2 regions of the Bradyrhizobium sp. WSM4872 genome follow, and region 1 is predicted to be linked to the other one. Evidence: predicted binding sites of a transcription regulator. Region 1 holds the regulator's gene; the other holds the start of a gene.
The links. The regulator PhoB, encoded in region 1, activates phosphate uptake and scavenging genes when phosphate is short. The targets are predictions, from matches to a motif close to TGTCATNNANCTGTCAT.

Region 1 (4,059 bases):
GAGCTTTTCGCCGTCCGGGCTCTGGAACAGGTTCGACATGTGCCAGAGCTTGGTCGCCTGCTCCTGCAACGCCGCGACCAGCGCCGGATGGGCATGGCCGAGCGCGTTCACCGCCACCCCCGAGGTGAAATCGAGATAGCGCTCGCCATTAGTCGCGATCAGCCAGCAGCCTTCGCCACGCTCGAAACCGAGGTCGGATCTGGCGAAAACGGGGAGCAAATGCGGCGCTGCGCTGTTAGTCATGGCGGTCACTTGAATGTTGCGGACGGTGTGAGCGTGCATTGCGCAACGCACCATCGACCGGCCCGGAAAACGAAACGTGCCGCCTCTTGAGGGCGGCACGCACGACTATCTTAGGCCTGGTGAAACGGGTGTCAATGCCGCCCGGAAAGCCTCGCGAAACGCTGAATCCGTAGTCTTGCGGTGCCGATTTTGCGGGATTTAGCCACGGAACATGTGGAAGCGAGTCGGCGGACTCTTGCGCGGGAGTCACGCCATATTGTAGCGTTTGGATTGTCAGATACGACATCTCGTGCAGTGGTTCTGATCTTTAAGTCCTTATGTACCGGCGTAAACGTTCGGGCGTTCAAGACGCGCCCGGCGAGCCTTAAGGGATTCTGGCGGCACGGGTTTTTGAAGGCTTAGGCATTCGCTGCGAGGCCCCAGGATGGCTGGCGCGCAGCGAGGGAAAGGGTGCAATGACGGTTTTGACCTGGTCCGATGATCGCGTCGAGCAGCTGAAAAAGCTCTGGGAGGCCGGACTTTCGGCCAGCCAGATCGCGGCGGAGCTCGGCAATGTGACCCGCAATGCCGTGATCGGCAAAGTGCACAGGCTCGGCCTTTCGGGCCGCGCCAAGAGCCCTTCGTCGGCAGCGCCCCGGCCGCGCAAGGCGCGTCCCGCGCAGCACATGATGCGGGTGAGCCGCCCGATCTCGCGCGGCAACACCGCGCTGGCGCAGGCCTTTGAGGTCGAGGCTGAGCCGGATCCGGTCACATACGACAACGTGGTGCCGATGAGCCAGCGGCTGTCGCTGCTGGAATTGAACGAGGCGACCTGCCACTGGCCGGTCGGCGATCCCTCGAGCCCGGACTTCTTCTTCTGTGGTGGCCGTGCGTTGTCCGGCCTGCCCTATTGCGCCCAGCACTCGCGCGTCGCGTACCAGCCGGCATCGGATCGGCGCCGCGCACCGGTGAAGCCGGGTCCGCGGTAATCACGGCAAGTCGTCGCGCGAAGACAGTTCAACAATTTCAGTGTCGTCCTGGCGAAAGCCAGGACCCATACTCCGAGCACGCAGTAGTCGTGCGGAAGGGGTCACTCCGAGTCTTCGCCAAACCACGTTCGGTGGTTATGGGTCCCGGATCAGCGCTCGCTTCGCTCGCTTGTCCGGGACGACGTCGGAGAATTCGGGGACAGCTCGCCAGCAAACAAGCCTGCAACCCTACACCTGCTCCGCCTTGGCAAAACGATCATCCAGCGCGTAGCCGGCGCCGCGGACGGTGCGGATCGGGTCCTGCTCGCGGCCGAGATTGAGCAGCTTGCGCAGGCGGCCGATATGCACGTCGACGGTACGCTCATCGATGTAGATGTCGCGGCCCCAAACGCTGTCGAGCAGTTGCTCGCGCGAGAACACCCGGCCCGGATGCTCCAGGAAGAACTCCAGCAGGCGATATTCGGTCGGACCGAGATCGATCGGCCGGCCCGAGCGCGCCACGCGGCGCTTGTCGCGGTCGAGCTCGATGTCGCCAAAAGCAAGCACGGTGGCGAGCCGCTCGGGGCTCGCGCGCCGCAGCAGGCCTTTCACGCGCGCGAGCAGCTCCGGCACCGAGAACGGCTTGACGATGTAATCGTCGGCGCCGGTCGCAAGACCCCGCACCCGTTCGCTCTCCTCGCCGCGCGCGGTGAGCATGATGATCGGGAGCTGCTTGGTCTCGGGACGGGTGCGAAGCCGCCGGCACAATTCGATGCCTGACAGGCCCGGCAGCATCCAGTCGAGCACGATCAGATCGGGGATGTGCTCCTTGAGGCGAGTGTCGGCGTCGTCGCCGCGCATCACCGTCTCGACGTCATAGCCGTCGCCTTCGAGGTTGTAGCGGAGAAGCTCCGTCAGAGCTTCCTCGTCCTCAACCACCATAATGCGTGCGCCCATCGGGTCGTCGCTCCTTAAGTGTTCGGTACCGTGTTGGCGAAGGTCGTCATGTCGCCCTTCGGCCGCTTGTCGGTGATCGCCTGTCCCTCGATCATGTAGAACACGGTCTCGGCGATGTTGGTGGCGTGGTCGCCGATCCGCTCGATGTTCTTGGCGCAGAACATCAAATGGATACAGAACGAGATGTTGCGCGGATCCTCCATCATGTAGGTAAGGAGCTCGCGGAACAGCGAGGTGCAGATGGCGTCGACCTCCTCGTCGCCCTTCCACACCGCCATCGCCGCCGGCAGATCATGCGCGGCATAGGCGTCCAGCACCGACTTGACCTGCTGCTGCACGAGGTCGGTCATGTGCTCGAGGCCGCGAAACAGCTTGAGCGGATGGAAGTCCGTCTCCAGCGCCGCGACGCGTTTGCCCATGTTCTTGGCGAGGTCGCCGATGCGCTCGAGATCGGTCGCGACGCGCATGGCGCCGACGATCTCGCGCAGGTCGACCGCCATCGGCTGGCGGCGGGCGATGGTGAGGACCGCACGCTCCTCGATGCGCTTCTGCAGCGCGTCGAGTTCTGTGTCGATGGCGACGACGCGCTGGCCGAGCGGGACGTCGCGGCGGATCAGCGCGTCGACGGACTCGACGATCATGCGCTCGGCGATGCCACCCATCTCGGCGACCAGGCGGGTGAGTTCCTGGAGGTCGGTATCGAAGGCCTTTGCGGTATGTTCAGAACCCATGTCGCGTCTCCTAGCCGAACCGGCCGGTGATGTAATCCTGCGTGCGCCGGTCAGTCGGCGACGTGAAGATCTTGCTGGTGTCGTCGAATTCGATCAGCTCGCCGAGATACATGAAGGCGGTCTTGTCGGAGACGCGCGCCGCCTGCTGCATGTTGTGAGTGACGATCGCGATCGTGTAATCCTCGGACAGCTCCTGGATCAGCTCCTCGACCTTGGCGGTCGAGATCGGGTCGAGCGCCGAACAGGGTTCGTCGAACAGGATCACCTCGGGCCGCACCGCGACGGTGCGGGCGATGCAGAGGCGCTGCTGCTGGCCGCCCGAGAGCGACAGGCCGGAGGCGTTGAGCTTGTCCTTGACCTCGTTCCACAGCGCGCCGCCGCGGAGTGCCTTTTCGACGCGGCCGTCCATCTCGGACTTCGAGATCTTCTCATAGAGACGGATGCCGAACGCGATGTTCTCGTAGATCGTCATCGGGAACGGCGTCGGCTTCTGGAACACCATGCCGACGCGGGCGCGCAGCAGATTGAGGTCCAGCTTGCCGTCGAGAATGTTGGTCTGATCGAGCATGAGCTGACCGGTGGCGCGCTGGCCGGGATAGAGGTCGTACATCCGGTTGAAGATGCGCAGCAGGGTCGACTTGCCGCAGCCCGACGGACCGATGAACGCCGTGACGCGGTTGGCGCCGAGCGTCAGGTTGATGTTCTTCAGAGCGTGGTGCTCGCCGTAATAGAAGTTCAGGTTGCGCACGGTCACCTTGGGGGGCGCCTCCGGCAGCACCGGCGCGTGGGGCAGCCCACCGGCCGCGCTCATCGATACGGAAAGATCACTCATTTTGCGGTCCTCTCGGCGCCAAGGATGCGCGCGCCAATATTCAGGGCAAGAACGGTCAGCGTGATGAGCAGCGCCCCGCTCCAGGCCAGCTGCTTCCAGTAGGCATAGGGGCTCTGCACGAAGTTGTTGATGGTGACAGGCAGGTTCGCCATCGTCTTGTTCAGGCCGAGGCTGAAGAACTGGTTCGACAGCGCTGTGAACAGCAGCGGCGCAGTTTCACCGGCGACGCGGGCGGTCGCGAGCAGCACGCCGGTGATGAGACCCGATCGGGCAGCACGATAAGCGATCCGCTTGATCACCAGCGAACGCGGCAGGCCGAGCGCCGAGGCCGCCTCGCGCAACGCGTTCG
Region 2 (4,059 bases), on a different contig from region 1:
CCGACTGGAAATCGACATAATGCGGTAGCTTCAGATGCTCGACGAAGCCGGTCGCCTGGACGTTGTCCGAATGCGACATCACGAATTCCTCATCTTGCGCGGGCGCGAGTGCCTCTTCGCCAAGCTCGCGCGCGCGCAACGCGCGGTCGACCAGCGCCATCGACATGGTCTTGCGCTCGCTCTGGCCGAAGGCGAGGCCATATCCGCGGGTGAAGCACGGCGCTTCGGTGGCGGAGCCCTTGAACTGGTTGACCATCTGACATTCGGTGAGTTCGATCGAGCCGAGCGGAACGGCGAAGCCGACATCTTCCGCCGAGAATTCGACCTCGACCTCGCCGAAGCGGATTTCGCCGGCGAAGGGGTGGTTGCGGCCGTAGCCGCGCTGGGTGGAATAGCCCATCGCCAGCAAGAACCCTTCGTCGCCACGCGCGAGGTTCTGCAGGCGCAGGTCGCGATCCGCAGGAAAATTCAGCGGCTCGCGGGTGAGATCGCCGACGCTGGCGCCTTCCTCGGCCTGCGGCGATGATTCGATCAGCCCGTCGCGGCCGAGAATATCCGTCACCCGCGGCGTGGGCGCCGTCGATGCTTCGGCCGTCGCCGGCGCCTCCGGCACAAAGCCGTCGGCGAGCGAGGGATCGAGCAGACGGTGGGTATAGTCGAAGGTCGGGCCGAGGATCTGGCCGCCGGGAATGTCCTTGAAGGTCGAGGACACCCGCCGCCGCACGCGCATCGCACCGGTCTCGACCGGCTCGCTGGCGCCGAAGCGCGGCAGCGTGGCGCGGAAGGCGCGGACCAGAAAGATCGCCTCGATCAAATCGCCGCGCGCCTGCTTGATGGCGAGCGCCGCGAGCTCGCGGTCATAGAGCGAGCCTTCGCTCATGACGCGGTCCACGGCGAGGCCGAGCTGCTCCGAGATCTGGTCGAGGGAGATTTCCGGCACGCTTTGGTCGCCGCGCCGCGCACTGGCGAGCAGGCGATGAGCGTTCTCGATGGCGCGTTCGCCGCCTTTGACTGCGACATACATGCTTAGCTTCCCTTGCTCACGACGCGCGTGGTGCGCGGGATCGCAACCACGGCATGGTCGGCGACCAGCACCACATCGACGCCGCGCGGAAACAGCGCTTCGTTGACGCGCAAGCGCTCGAACAGGTCGAACGGCTTGATCGAGGCATGGAGCGCCGCGACACCGTCGATGCCGGGACCGCGCAGCTCGAAGCTGCGTCCTGCGTCCAGGCTCTCGACCTGCAGGATCAATGTGGTCGACCGATCCGGATATTCGCTGGTGCCGAGCGCGAAGCGCTCAAGCGAAGGCAGCGCCCCGCCGTCGCTGATCAGGGCGAAGCTTGCGATGGAGGAATCCTGCACCACCGGCGCGCCGGTATGGAATTTCAGCCATTTCACGACGTCGGAACTTTCAGACGTGTGCGCATCGAGCCAGAGCGGCGTGTCGTGATCGAACAGCGTCAGCGCGATCGCGGCCGTGCCGCGCATCATCATATGAGGCGCCCCTGATGTCGGCACGATGCGCTGGACCGATCCCGGCCGCGCCATCGCGTCCATGACCGAACGAAAGGTCGATTGCGCCGACAGCACCTTGTCGGCGAATCCCGGCGGCAGTTCCGCAATCGTGGTCATGATCTCACCCCTCACCGCGCACCATGGTGTAGAAATCAACCTTCGTCGCGGCGGTCTCGGCCGCCGCCTGCTTGCGCCTGACCATAAGCTGCTCACGCAACGGCGCGATAACGTCCCGCTCCACGGCGCCGCCGAAATCCCTGGACTGCACCAGCGCATCGCACAGCGCGATCAACCGCGCCTTCTCACCGTCGCGACCGAGCGTGTAGCCGAAGCCGACCTCGCCGCTCGCGAGCCGCACCGCGGCGCGCGATACCGTGGCTTCGCCGAGATTGAACGGCGCACCGTCGCCGCCGACCCGGCCGCGCAGCATGACGAGGCCGTTTTCCGGCGCGCGCAGATCCTGATGCGCCGGCAGAGCGAGAGCGCGGAGGCGAGCGGCGATCTCGCCCGCCTCCGCGTGCGCCAGCACGGCCATTGCGGCCTTGCGCTGGGCTTGCTGATTGTTGTGCTGGGTCACCAGATCCACCGAACTTTTCTCAACAACTTGCCGAATCCAAGTTGTCTATGATACTAGACAACTTGATACCGGAGCGCCATGACTGTTTCGTGACAAAGGCGTGATTTCTGGAGTAGCTTCCCGGCCACATGAGCATGCAGGACACAGCCTCCTCCGGCGTCGCGTTGTGGCGCCTCGTTGCCGACGGCATCGAGCGCGGCATCGCCGACGGCCGCTTTGCGGCCGGCGACAAGCTGCCGGGCGAGATGGAGATCGCCGAAACCTATCGCGTCAACCGCCACACCGTGCGGCGCGCGCTGGCTGCACTTGCCGAGCGCGGCATCGTGCGGGCCGAACGCGGCAGCGGAACCTATGTCGAGGCGCAGAAGCTCGCCTATCCGCTGCGTTCCCGGACCCGCTTCTCCGAGATCGTCGGCGCGGACGGCCGCGAACCGCATGGCCGGCTGATCGAGGCGTCCGATGATGTCGCGACCCGCGAACTCGCGCGAGAACTCGGTCTCAAGACCGGCGCACCGCTGGTGCGGATCGAGGCGATGCGCCTCGCCGACCGCACGCCGATCTGCGTCTCCACGACATGGCTGTCGGCGCAGTTGTTCCCGGGTGCGGGCGACATCTTTGCCGCGACCCGCTCGATGACGAAACTGCTCGAGCATTACGGCGTCCGCGACTATCGCCGCGGCGCGACCCGGATCACCGCCGGCATCGTCGACGCAACCGACGCCGCACGGCTCGATCTGGCGCTGGGGGGGCCGATCCTGGTGGTCGACGCCACCGACCACGATCTCGACGGCAAGCCGCTGGTGACCAAGCATTCGCGCTTTGCCGCGGAGCGGGTGGAATTTCTGGTGGAGCCGTAGGGTGGGCTGCTTGTTCTCCCTCGCCCCGTTCTTACGGGGAGAGGGTTGGGGTGAGGGGCTGCCTCCACAATCACCGTAAGAGACGGACTCGCGGAGAGTCCCCCTCACCCGCCGCAAGCGGGGAGAGGCGAAGACCTACGCCACTGCCCTTCGGCCGATGATCGCAAACCGCAACTTTCCCGAGACGAAATCAATCGCGGCGACCGCGACCAGGATCATCAGGATCAGGAACGACACCTTCTGCCATTCCAGCACGCGGATCTGCTCGGCGAGCTGGAGGCCGATGCCGCCGGCGCCGACGATGCCGATGATGGTGGCCGAGCGCGTGTTCGACTCGATGAAATAGAGCACCTGTCCGGCGATCACGGGCAGGACCTGCGGCAGCAGGCCGAAGCGGATCTCGTGCAGCGCACTGCCGCCGGAGGCGCGGATGCCCTCGACCTGCTTCTGGTCGGCGCCCTCGATCGCCTCCGAGAACAGTTTTCCAAACGCGCCGAAATCGGACACGGCAATGGCGAGCACGCCGGCGAACGGGCCGAGCCCGACCACGTTGATCCACACCAGCGCCCAGATCAACGTGTCGACGCCGCGGATCGAATCCAGGAAACGCCGAATCGGGAAACGCAAAATGCTCGACGGCACGACGTTACGCGCGGCCAGCAGGCTGACCGGCAGCGCGAACAGCGCGGCCAGAGTCGTGCCGAGCAGCGCGATCGACAGCGTCTCGCCGAGCGCCTTCAGATAGATCGGCAGCGACGAGCCGGGATCCGGCGGGATCATCATCAGGCTGATCCAGCCGAGCTGGTTGAGGCCCGCGACGAACCGCGACGGCGAGAAGTCGAGATCGACGAGGCCGTAAATCAGGATCGCGAGCGCCGCGACGATCGTCGCCGGCATGGCGAGCCGCGCCGACGCCGGCCGGTCGAACACGTCAGGATAGCGCGCGCGAAGCGCCGCGGTATCGGTCTCCCGCAGTCCCGTCACGTCCGCGCCTCCTTGCCGAACAGACGGCCGCGCAGCCATCCGGTGCTGATGTCGATGATGAAGACCGTGACGATGATGGTGAGCAGGATGGCGCTGACGTCCGAGTAATAGAACTTGCGGATG

Region 2: the regulator PhoB is predicted to act here: its motif matches at 2,174-2,190, upstream of phnF (phosphonate metabolism transcriptional regulator PhnF).

The regions. Positions count from the first base shown of each region.
Region 1 covers NZ_JBVVPT010000028.1:42,067-46,125, forward strand. The annotation lists gene AC0L3C_RS28570 (acetylornithine transaminase) at 1-243, opposite strand, end outside; gene AC0L3C_RS28575 (GcrA family cell cycle regulator) at 699-1,211, shown strand; gene phoB (phosphate regulon transcriptional regulator PhoB) at 1,440-2,147, opposite strand; gene phoU (phosphate signaling complex protein PhoU) at 2,162-2,878, opposite strand; gene pstB (phosphate ABC transporter ATP-binding protein PstB) at 2,889-3,710, opposite strand; gene pstA (phosphate ABC transporter permease PstA) at 3,707-4,059, opposite strand, start outside.
Region 2 covers NZ_JBVVPT010000037.1:47,032-51,090, reverse strand. The annotation lists gene AC0L3C_RS32375 (carbon-phosphorus lyase complex subunit) at 1-1,024, opposite strand, end outside; gene phnH (phosphonate C-P lyase system protein PhnH) at 1,027-1,635, opposite strand; gene phnG (phosphonate C-P lyase system protein PhnG) at 1,640-2,104, opposite strand; gene phnF (phosphonate metabolism transcriptional regulator PhnF) at 2,224-2,952, shown strand; gene phnE (phosphonate ABC transporter, permease protein PhnE) at 3,088-3,975, opposite strand; gene phnE (phosphonate ABC transporter, permease protein PhnE) at 3,933-4,059, opposite strand, start outside.